DNA from 3 places in the Solibacillus sp. FSL R7-0682 genome. Region 2 is predicted to be linked to each of the others. Evidence: a T-box and tRNA genes for the amino acid it is inferred to sense, from the RefSeq annotation. Region 2 holds a T-box; the other regions hold tRNA genes.
The links. A T-box is a leader RNA that pairs with one kind of tRNA and senses whether it is charged. The one in region 2 lies ahead of metG (methionine--tRNA ligase), so its partner is inferred to be a tRNA-Met.
Positions count from the first base shown of each region.

Region 1: it encodes a tRNA-Met, which carries the amino acid that the T-box ahead of metG (methionine--tRNA ligase) is inferred to sense. The anticodon was not compared.
Region 3: it encodes a tRNA-Met, which carries the amino acid that the T-box ahead of metG (methionine--tRNA ligase) is inferred to sense. The anticodon was not compared.

Region 1 covers NZ_JBBOUI010000001.1:3,599,158-3,606,213, forward strand. Annotated here, with positions in the region: gene MKZ17_RS18010 (saccharopine dehydrogenase family protein) at 1-74, opposite strand, end outside; gene MKZ17_RS18015 (aldehyde dehydrogenase family protein) at 139-1,620, opposite strand; gene MKZ17_RS18020 (anti sigma factor C-terminal domain-containing protein) at 1,975-2,985, opposite strand; gene MKZ17_RS18025 (RNA polymerase sigma factor) at 2,975-3,478, opposite strand; gene MKZ17_RS18030 (TIGR00266 family protein) at 3,780-4,574, shown strand; tRNA gene MKZ17_RS18035 (tRNA-Glu) at 4,751-4,822, opposite strand; tRNA gene MKZ17_RS18040 (tRNA-Asn) at 4,824-4,899, opposite strand; tRNA gene MKZ17_RS18045 (tRNA-Ile) at 4,909-4,985, opposite strand; tRNA gene MKZ17_RS18050 (tRNA-Gly) at 4,991-5,064, opposite strand; tRNA gene MKZ17_RS18055 (tRNA-Phe) at 5,070-5,145, opposite strand; tRNA gene MKZ17_RS18060 (tRNA-Asp) at 5,151-5,226, opposite strand; tRNA gene MKZ17_RS18065 (tRNA-Met) at 5,230-5,304, opposite strand; tRNA gene MKZ17_RS18070 (tRNA-Met) at 5,328-5,402, opposite strand; tRNA gene MKZ17_RS18075 (tRNA-Met) at 5,424-5,500, opposite strand; tRNA gene MKZ17_RS18080 (tRNA-Arg) at 5,583-5,659, opposite strand; tRNA gene MKZ17_RS18085 (tRNA-Leu) at 5,678-5,766, opposite strand; tRNA gene MKZ17_RS18090 (tRNA-Lys) at 5,865-5,940, opposite strand; tRNA gene MKZ17_RS18095 (tRNA-Tyr) at 5,951-6,034, opposite strand; rRNA gene rrf (5S ribosomal RNA) at 6,075-6,190, opposite strand; rRNA gene MKZ17_RS18105 (23S ribosomal RNA) at 6,437-7,056, opposite strand, start outside.
Region 2 covers NZ_JBBOUI010000001.1:2,536,009-2,543,064, forward strand. Annotated here, with positions in the region: gene MKZ17_RS12915 (DUF418 domain-containing protein) at 1-254, shown strand, start outside; gene metG (methionine--tRNA ligase) at 717-2,351, opposite strand; T-box leader at 2,453-2,691, opposite strand; gene MKZ17_RS12925 (helix-turn-helix transcriptional regulator) at 2,841-3,293, shown strand; gene MKZ17_RS12930 (hypothetical protein) at 3,316-3,759, shown strand; gene MKZ17_RS12935 (hypothetical protein) at 3,813-4,205, shown strand; gene MKZ17_RS12940 (NUDIX hydrolase) at 4,271-4,792, opposite strand; gene MKZ17_RS12945 (TetR-like C-terminal domain-containing protein) at 4,828-5,325, opposite strand; gene MKZ17_RS12950 (DHA2 family efflux MFS transporter permease subunit) at 5,536-6,927, shown strand; gene MKZ17_RS12955 (YfzA family protein) at 7,023-7,056, opposite strand, start outside.
Region 3 covers NZ_JBBOUI010000001.1:954,925-961,980, reverse strand. Annotated here, with positions in the region: gene MKZ17_RS04995 (sigma-70 family RNA polymerase sigma factor) at 100-633, shown strand; gene MKZ17_RS04990 (DUF4179 domain-containing protein) at 620-1,846, shown strand; gene MKZ17_RS04985 (NUDIX hydrolase) at 1,873-2,493, opposite strand; tRNA gene MKZ17_RS04980 (tRNA-Glu) at 2,653-2,724, opposite strand; tRNA gene MKZ17_RS04975 (tRNA-Ser) at 2,727-2,817, opposite strand; tRNA gene MKZ17_RS04970 (tRNA-Asn) at 2,832-2,906, opposite strand; tRNA gene MKZ17_RS04965 (tRNA-Ile) at 2,916-2,992, opposite strand; tRNA gene MKZ17_RS04960 (tRNA-Gly) at 2,998-3,071, opposite strand; tRNA gene MKZ17_RS04955 (tRNA-Phe) at 3,077-3,152, opposite strand; tRNA gene MKZ17_RS04950 (tRNA-Asp) at 3,158-3,233, opposite strand; tRNA gene MKZ17_RS04945 (tRNA-Met) at 3,237-3,311, opposite strand; tRNA gene MKZ17_RS04940 (tRNA-Ser) at 3,363-3,455, opposite strand; tRNA gene MKZ17_RS04935 (tRNA-Ile) at 3,478-3,554, opposite strand; tRNA gene MKZ17_RS04930 (tRNA-Met) at 3,562-3,635, opposite strand; tRNA gene MKZ17_RS04925 (tRNA-Ala) at 3,666-3,741, opposite strand; tRNA gene MKZ17_RS04920 (tRNA-Pro) at 3,749-3,825, opposite strand; tRNA gene MKZ17_RS04915 (tRNA-Arg) at 3,833-3,909, opposite strand; tRNA gene MKZ17_RS04910 (tRNA-Leu) at 3,937-4,025, opposite strand; tRNA gene MKZ17_RS04905 (tRNA-Gly) at 4,030-4,104, opposite strand; tRNA gene MKZ17_RS04900 (tRNA-Leu) at 4,147-4,231, opposite strand; tRNA gene MKZ17_RS04895 (tRNA-Lys) at 4,251-4,326, opposite strand; tRNA gene MKZ17_RS04890 (tRNA-Thr) at 4,333-4,408, opposite strand; tRNA gene MKZ17_RS04885 (tRNA-Val) at 4,419-4,494, opposite strand; gene MKZ17_RS04880 (MBL fold metallo-hydrolase) at 4,831-5,814, opposite strand; gene MKZ17_RS04870 (nucleotidyltransferase domain-containing protein) at 6,159-6,728, opposite strand; tRNA gene MKZ17_RS04865 (tRNA-Glu) at 7,007-7,056, opposite strand, start outside.

The DNA of each region.
Region 1 (7,056 bases), 1.1 Mb from region 2:
ACTTGCTCACTTGCTACTAAATCGCGTGCAATTTCTTTCCCCATTAACCCTGCACCTAACACTACTACTTTCATGAAAACATCCCCTTTGTTTTATAGTGAAGTAAAGTAATTTATGATTCATCGTCTAAAGACGAAATCATGCATTGTTATCGATTTGAGCTCGTTGCAACTTGCCGCTGTAATCTACATAAATACTTTTCCATTCTGTATACACATCAAGTGCTGCCTGCCCAGAATCTCGGTGTCCATTGCCCGTACCCTTCGTTCCACCAAATGGTAAGTGGATTTCAGCTCCTGTCGTCCCAGCGTTAATGTACACAATGCCTGTATCAAGCATCTGCTGTGCTTTGAAAATAGTATTTACATCTTGCGAGAAAATAGAGCTTGATAGACCAAACTTCACCCCATTGTTCACATCTATCGCCTCTTCTAAGCTCTCCACTTCAATGATGCTAACGACAGGACCAAAAATTTCCTCCTGTGCTAAAATACTATCTGCCTTAACGTCCGTAAAAATAGTCGGTGCATAGTAAAAACCTTGTGCTAAGTCGCCCTCAACTAAAATTTCACCGCCAGTTAAAAGCTTCGCTCCTTCTTGCTTGCCAATTTGGACATAGTGATTAATCTTTTCTAATGCGGCTTTATTAATAACTGGTCCTACCTTCACTGTCGGATCAAGCCCATCACCAATCGTGAGCTGCTTTGTCCTTTCGACAAGGCTTTCTTCGAGTTGTTGTTTTACATTTTTATGCACAATGACACGACTACATGCAGTACAACGCTGACCGGCAGTACCAAATGCACTCCACAAAATCGCATCAATGGCTAACTCTAAATTCGCATCATCCATTACAATTACGGCATTTTTGCCACCCATTTCAAGGGACACCTTCTTTAAATGCTTCCCACCAAGCTCAGCAACTTTACTACCTGTCACAGTCGAGCCTGTAAATGAAATAACACGAATCGCAGGATGCTCAACCATTGCTGTTCCAACCGTTGGACCTGAACCAAATACGACGTTCACTACCCCATTAGGTAAGCCAACTTCTTCAAATATTTTTGCCAATTCATAGGCCATAAACGGTGTCTCGTTGGATGGCTTCCAAATCACTGTATTTCCCGCGACAAGGGCAGGGAATGCCTTCCAAGTTGCAATCGCAATTGGAAAATTCCACGGTGTAATAAGTCCAACTACTCCAATTGGCGCTCGCACACTCATCGCAAATTTATTTGGTAGCTCAGATGGGACCGTTTCCCCAAACAGTCTTCTTCCTTCTGCAGCCATATATAGGGCCATATCGATACCCTCTTGTACTTCACCACGAGCCTCTTCAATAACCTTGCCCATTTCACGAGTCAATGTTTGGGCTAAATGTTCCTTTTTTTCTTTTAATTTGAAAGCGATTTCATATAAATAATCTGCACGTTTTGGCGCAGGAACGAGCGCCCACGCTTTTTGTGCTGCTTTTGCCTTTTCTACCGCTAAATCGACTTGCTCCTTCTTCGATAGCGGAAGTGTTCCGATTTGCTCACCATTAGCAGGATTGATAACGGGCATTTCTTGCAGTGATGTATCCTTCGTCCATTCACCGCCGATAAAATTCAACAGTTCCATCCTAACACCTCACTAATGCTCAATTTATCTTTTAATATTCGACATTTTCTGTTTTATCCCCTTTTTTCCTTAAAATAAATATTATTATTTTTATAATAAATTCATTCTTTCGTAATAAATCAACTCAATCAATGATGTTCTCCCCTTCCCAAATTGTTAGACTTCACAAATCGAGCAATAACGTGAAGTTTTATAACTGTCCGTTACTATAGGATAAAAAAACTCCTAACTTCATATGCTAAATTCATATGAAATTAGGAGTTCCTTTTATGAATATTTAATTTTGCAATCAAAGTATAAATAATTTACATAAGTATGTTACCTTCAAAATGATTACGGTAACTGCATTAATCTTTATTTTCGATTAGAGATTACCCCAAACGTAGATGCCATAATGTATGGTTGTCCTTGTAATGACTTCAATTGATCCGGTGTGCCAGTTACTACGACCCCAATAATTTTCACATCACTTTGATCTAAGACTCCATCTTTCCCTACTAAAGCTTTATACACTTCGTCTGTTTCCCACTTAAAGTTCTTACTTTCTCTGAGACTTTCAATGTTATTAATAAAGGATGTAATCTCGTTGTGTTCGAGAAGTTCGGATTGTTGTGCTTTTGGTTTTGACTGCTCGGACTGAAATCCAAAAATTAACGGATAATTCGCTGGAATCGTATTCTGTCCTTGCTTTAGAAAATCCATTCGTTCTTCTGTATAGGCATCTACCCACCACCAGTCTACTTGTACATCCGAAGGTAGCTTACTTTTGATTTCTTCAAAATGATAGGCTTTGTCAAAAGATAGCCCTAATTCCACTAAAGTATTTTTTTCAAATTGATTGAGTTCATTCATATTATCTTTATAAACATCGTATGATATTTCTGGATGATAAAAAAACATTTCTCGATCACCAGTTTGTAAATTAAAGCGTTCGATTTGATTGTGCTTTGCTAATGAGTCTGAACCTTCTATTTGGATGGATCCTGAGCTATAATTAAAAAGCGTTCCAAATAAATTGTAATCATTCTCAACAGGTTCCCAAATATACGGTCTATGATTTTCTCCAAGTACTTTGTATGTTGTTGTATTTATTTTTCCACCGAACAAATTATAATCATACGTTTGATTGCTAATTTGAACATTTGGGGAGCTAATTTCTTTATATACTCGAATATCATCCATTACTTCCTGGGCACTGTTTAATGATAAAGTTCTAAGGCCGTACCAAAATCCTATTAGAACAATAGGCGTAACAATGATTGTAATCCCAATAATTTTTATCGTAGATCTTAATCTTGCCTTTCTCATCAATTTTTTCGTTTTTGTTTCATCAAACAAAAAATCATCTTGTTTTTCATTCATCATAAATGTCCTCCTTATAGCGTTTTATAAATTCTTCCTTTGCTCGTCGAACATGCGTTTTTAACGTATTTTCATTCATATTCATAAAAGCTGAAATTTCCTTGTACGACAATCCCAACTCATATTTCAGCACTAATAATTCCTCATGCAAATTGGATAACATGTTAAGTGTGTCTCGAATATCTTTAGATTTTTCCCTTTTTAAAACGAGAATTTCTGGAATATTAGCTAACGATACTAATTGAACTTCATCTGTATTGGATGTAGGATGGCGCTTTTCTTTTCTCTTAAGATCGTAAAATTGATTGGTGGCTACACGGTATAGCCAGCTCATGACTTTATCTGATTGAATTCCGTTTTTATGCAATAAAAATTTATAACATGTATCTTGCACAATATCTTCTGCATCTTCATGGGCTAGTCCACGTCTTCTCAAATAACGATATAATACGGTTCCCACTTGTTGAATAAATTCATTCATTGATTCCTTTGCCATGTCTACCTCCCTTCTGCCTATACAACGCAGAGCTCAACAAAAAGTTTACATATTATAAAATATTTTATAAATAACTTTATTTGTTTATCCATAGTTGCAAGGGGGAGCTCGAGGATAATAATGAACTTCCGAATTGCATATAATATTTCGTCAATCTTGCTTAATATTGCACTACATATATTTTCTTAACTTCCTATTAAACAGATATAAAATGGCGTAAATAAAATTAACTAAATGAAACTTCTTCGATTACGAATACGTAGATAGTACAAGACTAAATGGATTAAAGGAGAATAGAGTAATGAAAAACCACGAAATCGATTACGTGCTTCACGGTGACGATATGCAATTTGTAGAGGTGGAATTAGATCCACAAGAAACAGTTGTTGCGGAAGCTGGCAGCTTAATGATGATGGATGACCAAATTCGGATGGAAACAATTTTTGGTGATGGTGCAGCAGGTTCAGGCGGCTTGATGAGCAAATTAATGGGAGCTGGCAAACGTTTAATAACAGGCGAAAGCTTATTCATGACAACGTTTACAAACACTGGTGGAGGCAAGCGTAAAGTATATTTTGCAGCACCTTATCCTGGAAAGATTATCCCAATGGATTTAAGTCAATTAAACGGTAAAATTATCTGTCAGAAAGATGCCTTTTTAGCTGCTGCAAAAGGTGTATCGGTTGGGGTTGAATTCCAGCGTAAATTATCCGCGGGTTTCTTTGGTGGTGAAGGTTTCATCATGCAAAAATTAGAAGGCGATGGTATGGCTTTCGTGCACGCGGGCGGGACAATTTATGAGCGTAAATTACTGCCAGGTGAAACATTACGCATTGATACAGGTTGCTTAGTAGCGATGACACAAGACATACGCTACGATATTGAAATGGTAAAAGGTGTTAAAACTGCGTTATTCGGTGGAGAAGGTTTATTCTTTGCAACCCTTTCTGGGCCAGGTACAGTATGGGTACAATCCTTACCGTTCAGCCGTTTGGCAAGCCGTGTATTCGCAGCTGCACCAGTCTCTCAAGGTGGGGGCGGTAAAAGCTCCGATGAAGGCGGAATAGGCGGCTTATTTGACTTATTCAATAAATAATCTTTTCTATTGTTAAATTCTGCAGGTTCCTTTCACACAATGAAGTCAGCTAACAGGCCTGACTTTATTGTGTAAAAGGATTTTTTTATACATAGCTAAAATCTCCGAGGTTATCGGCTAAAGCAAGCTCTATTTCAAAACAAAAAAGTATGCAGCATATGCTGCATACTTATAAATGACCCGTACGGGATTCGAACCCGTGTTACCGCCGTGAAAGGGCGGTGTCTTAACCACTTGACCAACGGGCCATGGCTCCGAAGGCAGGACTCGAACCTGCGACCTGCCGGTTAACAGCCGGATGCTCTACCAACTGAGCTACTTCGGAATAATTGTATGGTGGGCCTAAATGGACTCGAACCATCGACCTCACGCTTATCAGGCGTGCGCTCTAACCAGCTGAGCTATAGGCCCTATAATGGAGCGGGTGATGAGAATCGAACTCACGACATCAGCTTGGAAGGCTGAGGTTTTACCATTAAACTACACCCGCATTTATGGTGGGTTTGGACGGAATCGAACCGCCGACACTTAGAGCTTCAATCTAATGCTCTACCAACTGAGCTACAAACCCACAAATGGCGGTCCCGACCGGGATCGAACCGGCGATCTCCTGCGTGACAGGCAGGCATGTTAACCGCTACACCACGGGACCATTTGGTTGCGGGGACAGGACTTGAACCTGCGACCTTCGGGTTATGAGCCCGACGAGCTACCACTGCTCCACCCCGCGATAATACTATAGTTTTATTAAATTGGTTGCGGGGACAGGACTTGAACCTGTGACCTTCGGGTTATGAGCCCGACGAGCTACCACTGCTCCACCCCGCGACAATACTATAAATTTTTAAATGGTGGCGGCAGAGGGAGTCGAACCCACGACCTTTCGGGTATGAACCGAGTGCTCTAGCCAACTGAGCTACACCGCCGTAATTTAGATTTCAATAATTTTATGATGGAATCTAACAGAATTAAACTGCTTTTCCATCTGTGCTACATACTAAAATGATATGGCGCGCCCGGCAGGAGTCGAACCCACAACCTTCTGATCCGTAGTCAGACGCTCTATCCAATTGAGCTACGGGCGCAAATATGTTTTAAAAAAATGGTGCCGAGGGCCGGAATCGAACCGGCACGGTGATCACTCACCGCAGGATTTTAAGTCCTGTGCGTCTGCCAGTTCCGCCACCCCGGCATTTTAGAATAGAAGACAAGGTGCTGTTCTTCACTAACCTACTTCTTCAAAATGCTTAAGATATTTTTATTCTGACAGTTTATACAATTTTATAAAACTGGTGAGCCATGAAGGACTCGAACCTTCGACCCTCTGATTAAAAGTCAGATGCTCTACCAACTGAGCTAATGGCTCTCTTTAAAGATGGTGGAGGGGGACGGATTCGAACCGCCGAACCCTAAGGAGCGGATTTACAGTCCGCCGCGTTTAGCCACTTCGCTACCCCTCCAACAAATAACTTATTGAAGTATAAAATTCCAATAAAAAAAGCGAAGCGACGTCCTACTCTCGCAGGGGGAAGCCCCCAACTACCATCGGCGCTAAAGAGCTTAACTTCCGTGTTCGGTATGGGAACGGGTGTGACCTCTTTGCCATTATCACTTCACTTGCACATGGATGTGCTGGCGTCTACGTTGTCACATGGATGTGACGTTCTTAGTAGACGTACCTTTAAGGTCTTCATACACTACACTATCCTTCGTCAACTTCCTGCGTTCATTCAGTTACGTACCTGAGTACGCGCCTTCATTCACTTAGTCGTTTCCTTGACTAGCTTGTGTCTTGAAACCCTTCTATTGAAAATTTGTTCTTTCAAAACTGGATAAACGTTTCATTGAATTTGCAATAAAATGTGGTTAAGTCCTCGACCGATTAGTATTCGTCAGCTCCATACGTCACCGCACTTCCACCTCGAACCTATCTACCTGATCGTCTTTCAGGGGTCTTACTTACTTGCGTAATGGGAAATCTCATCTTGAGGGGGGCTTCATGCTTAGATGCTTTCAGCACTTATCCCGTCCACACATAGCTACCCAGCGATGCCTTTGGCAAGACAACTGGTACACCAGCGGTGTGTCCATCCCGGTCCTCTCGTACTAAGGACAGCTCCTCTCAAATTTCCTACGCCCACGACGGATAGGGACCGAACTGTCTCACGACGTTCTGAACCCAGCTCGCGTACCGCTTTAATGGGCGAACAGCCCAACCCTTGGGACCGACTACAGCCCCAGGATGCGATGAGCCGACATCGAGGTGCCAAACCTCCCCGTCGATGTGGACTCTTGGGGGAGATAAGCCTGTTATCCCCGGGGTAGCTTTTATCCGTTGAGCGATGGCCCTTCCATGCGGAACCACCGGATCACTAAGCCCGTCTTTCGACCCTGCTCGACTTGTAGGTCTCGCAGTCAAGCTCCCTTATGCCTTTACACTCTTCGAATGATTTCCAACCATTCTGAGGGAACCTTTGGGCGC
Region 2 (7,056 bases):
ATGTTGGACGCCTATCGATGAGTAACTATTTACTACAATCAATCTGTATGACATTCATTTTTTATAGCTATGGTCTTGGCTTATATGGTAGTATTTCTTATACAACAGGGTTTGTACTAGTTTTCGCCTTCTTCATCTTGCAAATTTTCATTAGTAAATGGTGGGCAAAGCGATTCCATTTTGGACCAGTTGAATTCGTTTGGCGATGGGCTACTTATGGAAAAAAACCAACATTTAAAAAAACACTCCATTAATAATTAAAATTTGTATACTAATTTTAATTATTAACCTCTACTTTTGAAAGCTAGTTATTTACAGTAAAAGTCCCTTGATTCATATTAAAAAATCAAAGGGCTTTTACTTATTAATCACTTTTCTTTATGCTTTTCTTGCATGGAATTAAGAAGAACCTTGAACCTTTAATGAAAAAGACCCATTGAAATCTTTATTGAGGGCGGGGAAATCATTTTACGCAAGTATGAGCCACAAGCTGGTTGCATCGTGACAGCATATTGCCCAAAACTCCACTAGGTTTTGCTCTTTAACGTTCTCCTTAATATAGTCAACAAGTTGGTCTAAAAACATTTCATTTGTATTCCCTCTCAAATTGTAGATATTATGCTTTTGAATTTCCCCCCTGCTGCGATAGGAGAATTTCTACAAGGAGTTTTTATACAACTCACCATTCGAAGTAAATGATGACTTCCCTTCATAATCTATCTTTCATTCTCTTGCATTTTCAATAATTCTTCTTCAATTCGCTTCACATCAATACGCTCATATAGTGGCTGTATGTTGTTAATAGCTTGTGGTAGTTTCGTTTTTACAGTCCAAGTATCTAATGAAGTATCCAACATTTGTTGAATTTCCGCACAAGCAAATGGTAAAAATGGTTGCAATAATTGTGCTAAGTTTTGGATTACAAAAACACAAGTTGCTAGTGTTTCTTCGCATTTTTCAGGTTGTTCATTGATCGTGATCCAAGGTTTTTCATCATCAAAATAACGATTAGATGCTCGAATTAATTCAAAAATGGATTCCAAGGCTGGTTTACTATTTCCTTGTTCAATGAATTCACCTACAAGCTCATATTGTTGTTGAACAAGCTTTTCCATTTTAGCGTTAATTGCCACTTGAGGTACTTGACCTGCGAAAGATTTTTCAATAAATTTCAAATTGCGGTTCACAAAGTTGGCAAATGCACCTAAAAGTTCACTATTGTGACTATAAATAAATTCTCTCCATGAAAAATCGGCATCTCGACTTTCTGGCGCATTAATTGTTAAAAAATAGCGCAATGAATCGGGGTGGTAGTTTTCTAACATATATGGCGCCCACACTGCCCAATTTTGACTAGTAGAAATTTTCCGCTTCTCAAGCGTTAAGTATTCATTGGATACAATATTTGTTGGCAGTCCTTTGTTTTCGATTCCCATTAAAATAGCCGGCCAAATCACACTATGGAATGGAATATTATCCTTGCCATGTACATAATACGCCTTCGTTTGCTCATTCCACCAATTCGATACGTCTTGTTGATGCAACTTGCCCCATTCGATGCTCGCGGTATAATAACCGGAAACTGCTTCAATCCAAACATAAATTTTCTTCCCGTCAAAGCCCGCAACTGGTACATCAATGCCATTAGGTAAATCTCTCGTAACAGCACGGTCCGGTAAGCCTTCCTGTAAATATCGTTGCGTTAAATTAATCGCATTTTCGTGCCATCTTTTTTCGTGATGTGCTTGTTCAACAAATGTTTCTAGTTGCTTTTGAAATTTGCTAAAAGCAAAATAAAAATGTTCCGTTTCTTTTATCTCTGGTTCATTCCCACATATTTTACAGCGTTTTTCTAGCAAATCTAATGGGTCTAATATTTCCGAACAATTATCACATTGGTCACCACGCGCTTTTGCCCCGCAATTAGGACAAATGCCTTCTACAAAACGGTCCGGTAAAAACTGCTGATCAATTGAGCAATACGCTTGTTCAATTTTCTTTGTATATAAATGCCCATTTTTTAATAATTGCAGAAAAATACTTTTCACCGATTCATGATGATGTTTTGCATCTGTGCGCGTATAAAAATCATACGTAAAACCAAGGCGTTGAAATGTTTCAGTAAACTCTTCGTGATAGCGATCGGCAATTGCCGTGACGGTTGTATTTTCTTGATTGGCACGAATGGAAATCGGCGTTCCATTACAGTCACTTCCAGACACATACAGTACATTGTCCCCTTTTAACCGGTAATATCGGGCTAAAATATCCCCAGGTAGTAGTGCTGCAATATGCCCTAAATGCAATGAGCCATTGGCATATGGCCAAGCCCCTCCAATTAAAATATTCATCTTCAATTCCTCCATCTTTTTAATGTAACCTTGTTAAATATAAATGCATGTGGAAGCCTTCTTGTTTTAAAACACAAAAAACGCCCTAATCGTAAAAGAACGATTAGGACGAATACATTTCGTGTTACCACCTAAATTCACAAATAGCTCACACTATTTGCCTTCACCAGTACGTGTTCATACTGCCGCAGTTGTAACGAGTGCCACCTCGTCGTAGCCTACTAAAATTTCGGTACGAAGCTCAAAGGTCATATTCGGTAAGGTTTGTTTGCTTCATTTCCACCATCAGAAGCTCTCTACAAAACGCTGCTTACTTACTCTTCCTTATCAATGCTTGAATATTATAACAAATTTATCCTAGCATTTAATCATTTCCTTATCAAGTTAATTTCTAATACAACAGAAAAGATTGCTCAATTTCACAATTAAATTTTGACATTTTACAACTTTTGTGTAAAATTACACTAAAAAGGCAGGTTTATATACGGCATGGTAAAAGAAGATTTCATTCAATTAATTTCGAATAAAATGAAAATTGTTCGTACTGAGCAAGGCTTTTCCCAAGAAAAGATGGCTGAAATTTTAGGCATTTCTAAGAAAACCCTTGTACAAATCGAAAAAGGACGTATGCCAGCAAGCTGGACAACCGTTTTAGCGTTTTGTGCACTGTTTAATGAAAGTGAAATTTTAGTTTCTACACTTGGGGATCATCCGGTCGATTTTGCACAAATGATTGCAGAAAAAATTGATGCGACCTCTAGGGAAAAAACACTTGGCGGGAAAATTTGGTGGAAAGAAATTGATCATGACGGTGATTTTCGACTACAGCAAAATTTAATTAGTAATCATTACCGCATTTTAGATAGCGAAAATTATCGTTGGTTTAGCACCTTTGACAAAAATGAAGCATTAACTAGGCTAAAGGAGTTAACGAAAAATTAATAATGGCTGTGGAGGCTTCAATATGAAAAAAAGAATTGTTTCCATTAGCTTTATAGCTGTTTATCTATTTGTCCTTCCGCTCAATGTTATACCAGCGATAAAGCATCCAGACACAACGATTGAAATGACACATTTTATTTCATCTTTAATTTTTATTATAGCCTGTCTTATACTTTCAGTTCTCTATCAGAATCTTACTTCGATTTTGTCACTTGGAGGTATGATAGCTGGCATTGTTATTTTTATATTAACTAAAATAGAATGGCTAGCTTATGAGTATGCAGTTTTAGATGTAATTCAGGGCATTGTAAATCCACTATACATAGTATTTGTCGTACCACTATTCGGTATAAACTATTGGTTTGATGTGCGTTACGAAATGTTCTCAATCGGTACATCATTGTTTTATTTACTGCTCTTTGCATTCTCACTATTCAAAAAATGGACTCTTTCAAATAGGAGGTAATTTCACTGTACTTCAAATCTGCATATTTTTATTGGCTTATTGGATTTATCTTATTGTATATAATCACGATAATTGGGATGAATATGTTTTGGCATCCAAGTTTAATATTTCTTGGTATCATTTCATTAATTGGAATTCCCTTTACATTGGTGTTCAGCGGAATTAAATTCTTACCAAAGCCCTTTAATAATTTTACTTTTTGTATTGCAGCTTTATGTTTTGGTTTGAGTCTATTAAATGTAATCGGTCAAGATGATAAAGGGCTTTTAATAACGTTTTTCGGAACGGATATTTTATTTGTGAAGCTGTTATATTTAGAAGACATTAATTTAATGGATGAGCGTCTAACAACTATTGGGGTTATCGCACGTGTCGTAGTTGGTGCGTTTTATGGCTTCGTACTAGACAGCATCCAGTATTTATTACATCGACTAAACAGGGATTGAATGTAAAAGAGGCAAAAGCTAGGAAAATCCATGAAGCTATGCCTCTTTTTAATGTCCTGTACTTGTCAACTAAACTCCAGTTTCTCGTTCACTTCAAAGCTTCCTTCAAATGCCGCGTTTACAATATGTATTGCTAATTCATGATCATCTAGCACAAATGGTAATTCCGCTGGCTCGACCCATACCCTTGTTGTTGCTTCGTATTCTCGTAAAAATGGCAAACACGCTGTAACATCCATACGATAAAAGGCTTGATAGCCGATTTTAGGGTATTTTCCGTTCGGGTCAAAATTACTATTTTCTTCATGACTTACTTCTATGCAGCCTAAATAGTAAATTTCTCCTTCCACATAAGCCTCTTCCAATACTTCACGATGAACAGCTGCATCGACCGTTTCATCTTCATCAATATGCCCTCCTGGAAGATTAAAGCCTCGGCCTTTAATATAGCTAAGTAGCACTTTCCCATCGTTTACACAAACACAATGAGCACTAGTTACCTCCGTTTGCTTTACAGGGAATTGTGGCAGCCATGTCAGTTTGACATAGTGCTTGCCCCCGCCCCAATACGCATAAATTGTTTTCATAGGTCTCCTCTTCTCGATGCTTTTCAGTTTAGTACTTAAGATCGGTATAACTGTTGGATTTGCCCAGCAATATAATCTGAGCTTAAATGCGAGCCATCCTTTAGCCACCACATAATGATGCCAACAAGGGAAGCTGTTTTGATTTCAAGATCGACAAGTATTTTTCTACTTGGATTTATACTATGAATTCGACGCGTTTCGATTAATTCCTTCATCAGTTGGAACAAATGCTTTTCAAATTGTTCTAACTGAAATAGAACAAGCAAATAATGCCTTTTTGTATATAAGTAATCCAATAATTCAACTAATGGGTATTCTTTATTTATGTTATTTTCCGTCTTAAGAACCTCTATTTTCCCCGTTATTTCTTGAAGTACTTCTTCTGTTAATTGGTGTATTAATGCATTAATATCCTCGTAATGTAAATAAAAGGTCGTTCGATTTAATAAGGCTTTTTCTGTTACCTTTTGGACGGATAATTCATTCAATGTATAGCCCTCGATTAAAAGATTTAATAAGCCGTTTTTCAACATTTCCTGAGTCCGAATCGTACGGGGGTCTACTTTTTTCGTCAATTTTCAAACTCCTGTCTATAATCATAATTTTTTTAGACAGTTATATACTATTCTGTCTACTAGCATACAAAATGTCCTAAACTGTTCATGGTCAATTATTGAATTTTCTTGTTAAACTATTTCGTAGACAATATGTCTATAAACTATTTTAACGCGAGGAGTTTCTGTATGCAAAATGAAATAACCGATAAAACAAAGAAGCTGTTGCTTATTGTAATGATTGCAGGATGCTTCTTTTCAACATTAAATCAAACATTATTAAATGTTGCCTTAAGCGATTTAATGGTAATTTTTAATGTGTCACCAACGACCATACAATGGTTAGCCACAGGCTTTATGTTAGTAAACGGGGTATTAGTGCCGATTACTGCTTTTTTAATGAAACGCTTTTCAACGCGCCAATTATTTATTAGCTCGATGCTATTCTTATTAGTAGGCTCGATAATTGCTGCTAGTTCTATGAATTTTCCGATGATGTTAACAGGCCGTATGATTCAAGCCGTCGGGGCAGGCATTATTATCCCTTTAATGATGACGGTTATCGTCTATTTATATCCAGTTGAGCAGCGGGGGGCAATGATGGGTAAAGTAGGCTTTGCCATTATTTTTGCACCGGCTATAGCCCCCACTGTAGCTGGTTTTATTATTGAATATGTATCTTGGCGCTGGCTATTTATAGGACTAATTCCTTTTGTACTTATCATTATTCTAATAGCCTATAAATATTTAATGAATGTTTCTGAAGTGACAAAAGCAAAATTAGATATGCTTAGCGTCACGTATTCAACAATTGGCTTTGGCTTCTTATTGTTTGGCTTTAGTAGTGCTGGTAATCGTGGATGGGACGACTGGGTTGTTTTAACTTCCATAGTGTTAGGTATTGTTGGAACGATCCTGTTTTGCCATCGTCAACTTACATCTAAAGAGCCATTATTAAATTTAACAGCATTTAAATATAAGATGTTTTCGATGACAACGATCGTGAATATCGCCATTACAATTTTAATGTATGCGGATTTAATTTTATTACCAATGTTTTTACAAAGCGGGCGTGGGTTTACAGCGTTTGAAGCGGGGCTGCTTTTACTACCAGGGGCAATAATTAATGCAATGCTCTCACCAGTGACAGGAAAGATGTTTGATAAGTACGGAGCAAAACCATTATTTATCGTTGGTATGCTATTTATTGTTGCTTCGATGTGGGCTGTAATTGATTTATCCGAAACAACCTCCTATACGTATTTACTAGTTCGCACAATTGTTTTACGGATTGGTCTAGCATTTATTACAATGCCACTTAATACGGCAGCATTAAATGCTCTACCAAAAGAAATAGCATCTCATGGTTCAGCAATTAATAATACTGTTCGTCAATTAGCTGGAGCAGTAGGAACAGCAGTAATTGTCACAATTTATTCGATGCAATTAACAAAATATTCCATTATTTCTATGGAGAGCTATGCATTAGCTGCCAATACAACTTATTTCTATATGTTAATCGTTGCAATTATTGCCTTTCTCATTGTTTGGTTTGTACCAAAGACGAAGAAAAATGAATAGTTCATACAATCAAGCCAGCTGCGTATGTGTAGCTGGCTTAGTTTAATTTAAAAATGTCCCCTATTTCTGCACCTTAGGATAATCCTCTCTAACCATTATAAAGTATTCTTTTCACCACGACGATTCACT
Region 3 (7,056 bases), 1.6 Mb from region 2:
AACGTAACGTGAAGGTCAACAAATATATAATAATAATTTTTAAACTATAATGAACTTTTTGATCGACTATATACTCTTACAGAGGAAGGAGTGAAAGGAATGAATGTAGCTAAACTTGTTAAAAGAGCAAAGCGAGGTGATAAGGACGCCCTTGTTCAGCTGGTCATGCATGAAAAAAACAACTATTACCGGCTCGCTTATACGTATATCAAAAATGAACACGACGCGTTAGATGCACTTGAAAATATGATTGTCATCCTATATGAAAAAATCGACCAACTAAAAAATCCAGACGTCTTTTATAGCTGGAGTAAAACGATTTTAGTTAATGAGTGCAGAGCTTTATTAAAAAGGCGTAACCGTATTTCCTTTCTTGAGGAGGAAGACTTTTTCGAAAAAACAGTGGACCCATTCGATCATGTCCATTCACAACTTGAAATTGAAGACTATTTACAAAGTTTGAGTCATGTTCAACGTGAAGCCGTCCAACTAAAATACTTGCTAGACTATGACTACGAAACAATTGCACTGCTCACAAATGTGTCAATAGGAACAGCAAAAACCCGAGTTTTTCATGCAATGAAAAAACTCCAAAAACACTACGGAAAGGAGCATCCTAATGAATTTCTTTGAAGATAAAAAAAGACAATTAGAAAACCTTGAAGCACCAAATGAATTAGAGGCGAGGTTAACTAATGCTTTAAAAAAACAACCTAAAAAACGAATAAAAATGCCTTCATATTTTATTGCTGCAGCAGCAGTACTACTTTTACTGCTAGTTTCTTTTAACATAAATGGTGTTGCCTATTATGGGAAAAGATTATTTGGCTATGAAAATTTAATGAGTAATACGTTAAAAAAACTTAATACAGAAGGGCTTGGTCAATCTGTTAATAAATCCATGACCTTAAAAAATGGAACTATAATTTCAATTGAGGGAATCGTATCAGATACAAATCAATTGATTGTTTACTACAAAGAAACACACCCTACGCAACCAATAAAAGAAGCTATTTCCTTTAGTCAATTGGAGGGATTTTTAACAGATGCTACTTATACTTCTGGAACGTATGAACCTAGTGAAGACGGCCAACAGCTGACAGGTATCGCTATATTTGAATCGGTTAGCCCGTTTTCTAAAAAACTGACACTCTCTTTTTCTGATGAGTCCAATCAATACACAATGGAAATACCGTATCATGCTGATGACGCTATTCCAGTTACTTTAAAGCGCTCGGTCAATCAAACATTTTCAACAGATATCGGAAAAATTAAGGTTAATAAAATTACTGCTACAGGGGCTTCTACGGTTATCGAAGGAAAGTTCAATAAAAATATCGATCGCTACTTAAATACCACATTGGACATTCACCTTTATGCAGACGGTCAAAAAATTCCATGGCAGCAAAGTGGTATGAGTAGTACATTATTTAGCGGATCTAGCTTTGATATCACATATGAAGCACTCCCACCGAATACAAAAAAATTAGAAATGCGTTTAGAAGAATTTAATGCTTACGATAAAGTTAATGCTATTATCGGAATAGAAAAAGGCGCTTCGTACGATATAGGTAACAAGCAACTTCGTATCATCGATTACAAGGTAGGAGAAAAAGAAACACTTGTTACGATTGCCTCTGAACGTAACATCACCTTTGACAATGTTTCATTAAAAACAGCTTCTGAAAGTGCTGGTTTAAAGACAACGATAAATCAACAAGATGTCGCTGAGGAGTTTGTTCGTACGTTAGTATTTGAAACAACTAGCCAACCTTTAGAGCTATATATAGAAGGCGTATATTCAATAAAAATGTACAACAAATCAATTGAAATACCCTTAAAGTAACATCGGGAGGAGTGAATTGAAATACTTCACTTCTCCATTTTTCTCCTTAAACGCAAAACAAGCTCATTCAAATACTGTGCCGGTAAGCTGGACATATCTTTTAAACTTATATTTTTTGCGTGATTAACTTTCATTAGATGATCATAGTAATAGCCGTGCACTTCAAGCATTTCAAGTTCCTTTTTCGCAAGTCGAATAAAATCCTCTAATTTCGTGTAATAAATACCATCCAACTCATCAATCTGAATTGTAAATGCATCGAGTCCTCCAGATAATTCATATAAAAACACATGAGCAAATTCATAGTCCTTTATTGTATCATTATCGATAACATATGGAATAATTCCAAGTGAAGTTAACTGTGAAAACTCTGCTGTAATGCCAAGCTCTTCTTGCATTTCACGTATCCCATCTTCTACTTTTTCATTAGCCAGTAAATGTCCTGCTGCAGTAATATCAAATTGCCCAGGGTAATCTTTTTTCGTTTGGCTTCGAAGTTGCAAATAAATTCGCCATTCATTTCCTACCTTTTCAATGACCCAGCACTGAAATACTTCGTGCCAGTATCCTTGTTGATGAACTTCATCTCTCAAAGCAACACCTATTGGTTCATACAAATGATTATAGATTTTAAGCTGTTCGCCCATTTTATCATCCCTTACTGAAATTACTTAAGTTATAGTATTGATTCTAATACTTTTATACAAAAGTAGGGAGCATTAACTGTTACCTAATTGCATTCTAGAGAAAACACAAAAACGCTAGATACGATAACTCGTATCTAGCGTTATACTTTTTCTTATGTATGACCCGTACGGGATTCGAACCCGTGTTACCGCCGTGAAAGGGCGGTGTCTTAACCACTTGACCAACGGGCCTCTGGCGGAGAAGGAGGGATTTGAACCCTCGCGCCGGTTACCCGACCTACACCCTTAGCAGGGGCGCCTCTTCAGCCTCTTGAGTACTTCCCCAAAAAAGAAAAAAATGGCTCCGAAGGTAGGACTCGAACCTACGACCAACCGGTTAACAGCCGGTTGCTCTACCACTGAGCTACTTCGGAATAATTGTATGGTGGGCCTAAATGGACTCGAACCATCGACCTCACGCTTATCAGGCGTGCGCTCTAACCAGCTGAGCTATAGGCCCTATAATGGAGCGGGTGATGAGAATCGAACTCACGACATCAGCTTGGAAGGCTGAGGTTTTACCATTAAACTACACCCGCATTTATGGTGGGTTTGGACGGAATCGAACCGCCGACACTTAGAGCTTCAATCTAATGCTCTACCAACTGAGCTACAAACCCACAAATGGCGGTCCCGACCGGGATCGAACCGGCGATCTCCTGCGTGACAGGCAGGCATGTTAACCGCTACACCACGGGACCATTTGGTTGCGGGGACAGGACTTGAACCTGCGACCTTCGGGTTATGAGCCCGACGAGCTACCACTGCTCCACCCCGCGATAATATTACTACTTATTTAATTGAGTCTTCAGACATCCTGTAAATAAAAATGGAGGAGGTAGAGGGATTCGAACCCCCGCGCGGTGTTACCCGCCTGTCGGTTTTCAAGACCGATCCCTTCAGCCAGACTTGGGTATACCTCCGAGATGTAATTAAATTATTTACTGGTGGACCTTACAGGACTCGAACCTGTGACCGGACGGTTATGAGCCGTCTGCTCTAACCAACTGAGCTAAAGGTCCTTTAAGATGGCGGCAGAGGGAGTCGAACCCACGACCTTTCGGGTATGAACCGAGTGCTCTAGCCAACTGAGCTACACCGCCAGGATCTTTATTTTGGTTAATCTAAAATTATGGTGGAGCCTAGCGGGATCGAACCGCTGACCTCCTGCGTGCAAGGCAGGCGCTCTCCCAGCTGAGCTAAGGCCCCTATTAAATGGTCGGAATGACAGGATTCGAACCTACGACCCCTTGGTCCCAAACCAAGTGCTCTACCAAGCTGAGCTACATTCCGTTATATATGGCGCGCCCGGCAGGAGTCGAACCCACAACCTTCTGATCCGTAGTCAGACGCTCTATCCAATTGAGCTACGGGCGCTATAATGTTTGTTTGTTTATAAGTAAATGGTGCCGAGGGCCGGAATCGAACCGGCACGGTGATCACTCACCGCAGGATTTTAAGTCCTGTGCGTCTGCCAGTTCCGCCACCCCGGCATTTTGGAGCGGAAGACGAGGTTCGAACTCGCGACCCCCACCTTGGCAAGGTGGTGTTCTACCACTGAACTACTTCCGCAAAATGCATAAGATATTTTTATTCTGACAGTTATGAAATTAATGGTGCGGGTGAAGGGAGTCGAACCCCCACGCCTTGCGGCGCTAGATCCTAAGTCTAGTGCGTCTGCCAATTCCGCCACACCCGCAGCAGACATATTTTAAAACTGGTGAGCCATGAAGGACTCGAACCTTCGACCCTCTGATTAAAAGTCAGATGCTCTACCGACTGAGCTAATGGCTCTCTAAATGGTGCCGGCGAAAGGAGTCGAACCCTCGACCTACTGATTACAAGTCAGTTGCTCTACCAACTGAGCTACACCGGCAATTTAGAAATGGTGGAGGATGACGGGCTCGAACCGCCGACCCCCTGCTTGTAAGGCAGGTGCTCTCCCAGCTGAGCTAATCCTCCATCAAACAAAGTTAGTTACATACTTGCAACCGGTTGTCCTTTCTGTTAAGGACAAGATTTATATTATCAACTTTTTTTATACAATGCAATACTTTTATACAACTTTTTTAAAAAAATATTATTTTTTTCAATCATTGCCATTAACTTGTTACATTAACAGATGAAAACGATTACTTGGCATAACGAAATTTTAATATGGTTACTACTTTTTTTCAACACTTGATTTTAATTTTTTTATATATTATTAATCATACGACATAATTATACACTTATTTTATACAATTAAAATGTTGATTCAAAAATATTTGTTAACTAAAAAGTAGTGTCTTACGACTGTTAATTAACATTTTTTTCAAATGAAAGACAGCCGTTTTTTAATATAGGTTTAATTAACAATAATATCTCAGCATAATATAAATAACCAATTACTTCTGATAATATTAATGCAGCTTCTTTATCTACACGTTTTCCATAAATTGAGTGCACTAATTTTGTGACTGAATTATTTCCCTCTTCAATCTTTGCAACTAGTCGATCTTTATAATTAATCCGTGAAATATTATTTTCTACTACCTCATGTATAGTAGAATATATTTGATGATGGCCTGGGAAAATATAGTTAGCATTTAATTTTAAACATTTTTCGATAGACGTTTTATGTTGCAATACCGAAGGTATTAAGCTTCCCTTTTCATCATGGTCAATTAATGCATTTGTAGAACCTTGCTTTATAAGGACGTCTCCTACAAATAACCATTTAGCATCTTCGTCATATAACATAATTGAATCAATTGAATGCCCCGGTGCTTCAATTATTTTTAAATCGCCCAATTCTATACCTTCATATAGAGGGAGAACATCCGTATTAACACGATACAACTGGCTATTATCCATCGTTTTTTTAATTTTTTTCAAACGGCTTTCTGCAAGTTCCATACATCCGTATCGCGTATATAATTGCGAAAAAAAATCTATCTTTTGTATTTGGTACTCTGCCTTCAATAATAAACGTGGTATAGCTAAATGGTGTGCATATACAGGAATACTTTTTTGTTTCACAATATAATTTACAAGCCCGATATGATCACTATGGTGATGTGTTAAAATTATTTGATCAATGTCCATAATTTCAAATCCATATGAAGTAAGCTGTTCTTCAAAATAGTCCTGAAATTCTCTTGTATTAATTCCAGCGTCAATTAAAGTTAAAAAATCATTATGCTCGTATAAATAACAATTAATACTTTCAAGCATCCCAAAATTTCCTTTAAAAATAATTGGATAGACGGATTTATTATTCGCTACAAACTTATTTAGCATAATGTTCACATCCTCTTTAATTCCATTACATAGAATTCTATCGTTTATTCAAACTATTTTACTTTATTACTATCTATACTTGCAAATATTCCCTTGTCTTAATAAAGGTTGATTGTTTTATTTGAATACAAAAGGGCGTTAATTCTTTTTGGATCCACGCATCCGTTTGTTTTACTTTTGATTAATAGTGAATATTCCCATATGATTTGGGGCATTTCCATCATATCGGACACCCATAAAATATGTAATTTTTCATCCAGAATAGCGGCCTCTTTTCCACAAACACCCAAAAGAATTACAAGTGTGTATTTTGGATTTTTTCATCCGCTAGTTTGTTGTTGAATTTAAAGTAAATAATGAATCCATTTATGCTTTGGTGCGTGTAACTCAAGTGCCGTTCGTAGGCACTGTCTTTTCTCAATATTAAGGAGGTCCTTTATTTTTAGAAAGTCTTGATGGTCTTTTTGTCTTGTATTTTTTGCCTTATATAAAATTACGACTTCTGGTTTTAGATAGGGGATTCCAGTTTCAGAATAACTAAAAATTAGATCATGTGGGTAAGAAATTCTTGAATCTCTTCTAAATACCCAATTATTACCTTCTATTTCATTTAGAAGAATTTCTATTTTTTCTCCAGTTATACGATTAGTTGCAAGTAATTCGTGAATTGGTAACTCTAAATATTCATTTCCCCAATGATAAAATTCACCTTTAATTACCTTTTTAATATCCCATTCTTTTAAATAAGTTTTTAAATTCATTTGATTTTTTCGAAATATAGCAATTTCTATGTCTTCGTGTTTTCTTGTCTCTTCTCCTATAAAAAGATCAATTGCCCATCCTCCAGCAATAAACCACGCTTTATCAAATCCTGTCATTATTGAAGTAACGTTTCGACATTGTATAAATGACATAAAACCTCCAAGTTATGATTATTTTTTTCTATTATGTTACTAAGTTTTTCTTCTTCATTTAGCACTACTTTACCTATAATTTAAGGTTATTCCTTCTACAATCCAATTCATTTTATCAAACATTATATAAATAATCTTTCACGTTTCAAATTATTATCTTTAGTATATTAAGCTTTTTTCATTGTTCTACTTGTTAATTGTATACTCAAAATCACTGTAAAATACAAATAACGCTAGATACGATAATTCGTATCTAGCGTTATACTTTTTCTTATGTATGACCCGTACGGGATTCGAACCCGTGTTACCGCCGTGAAAGGGCGGTGTC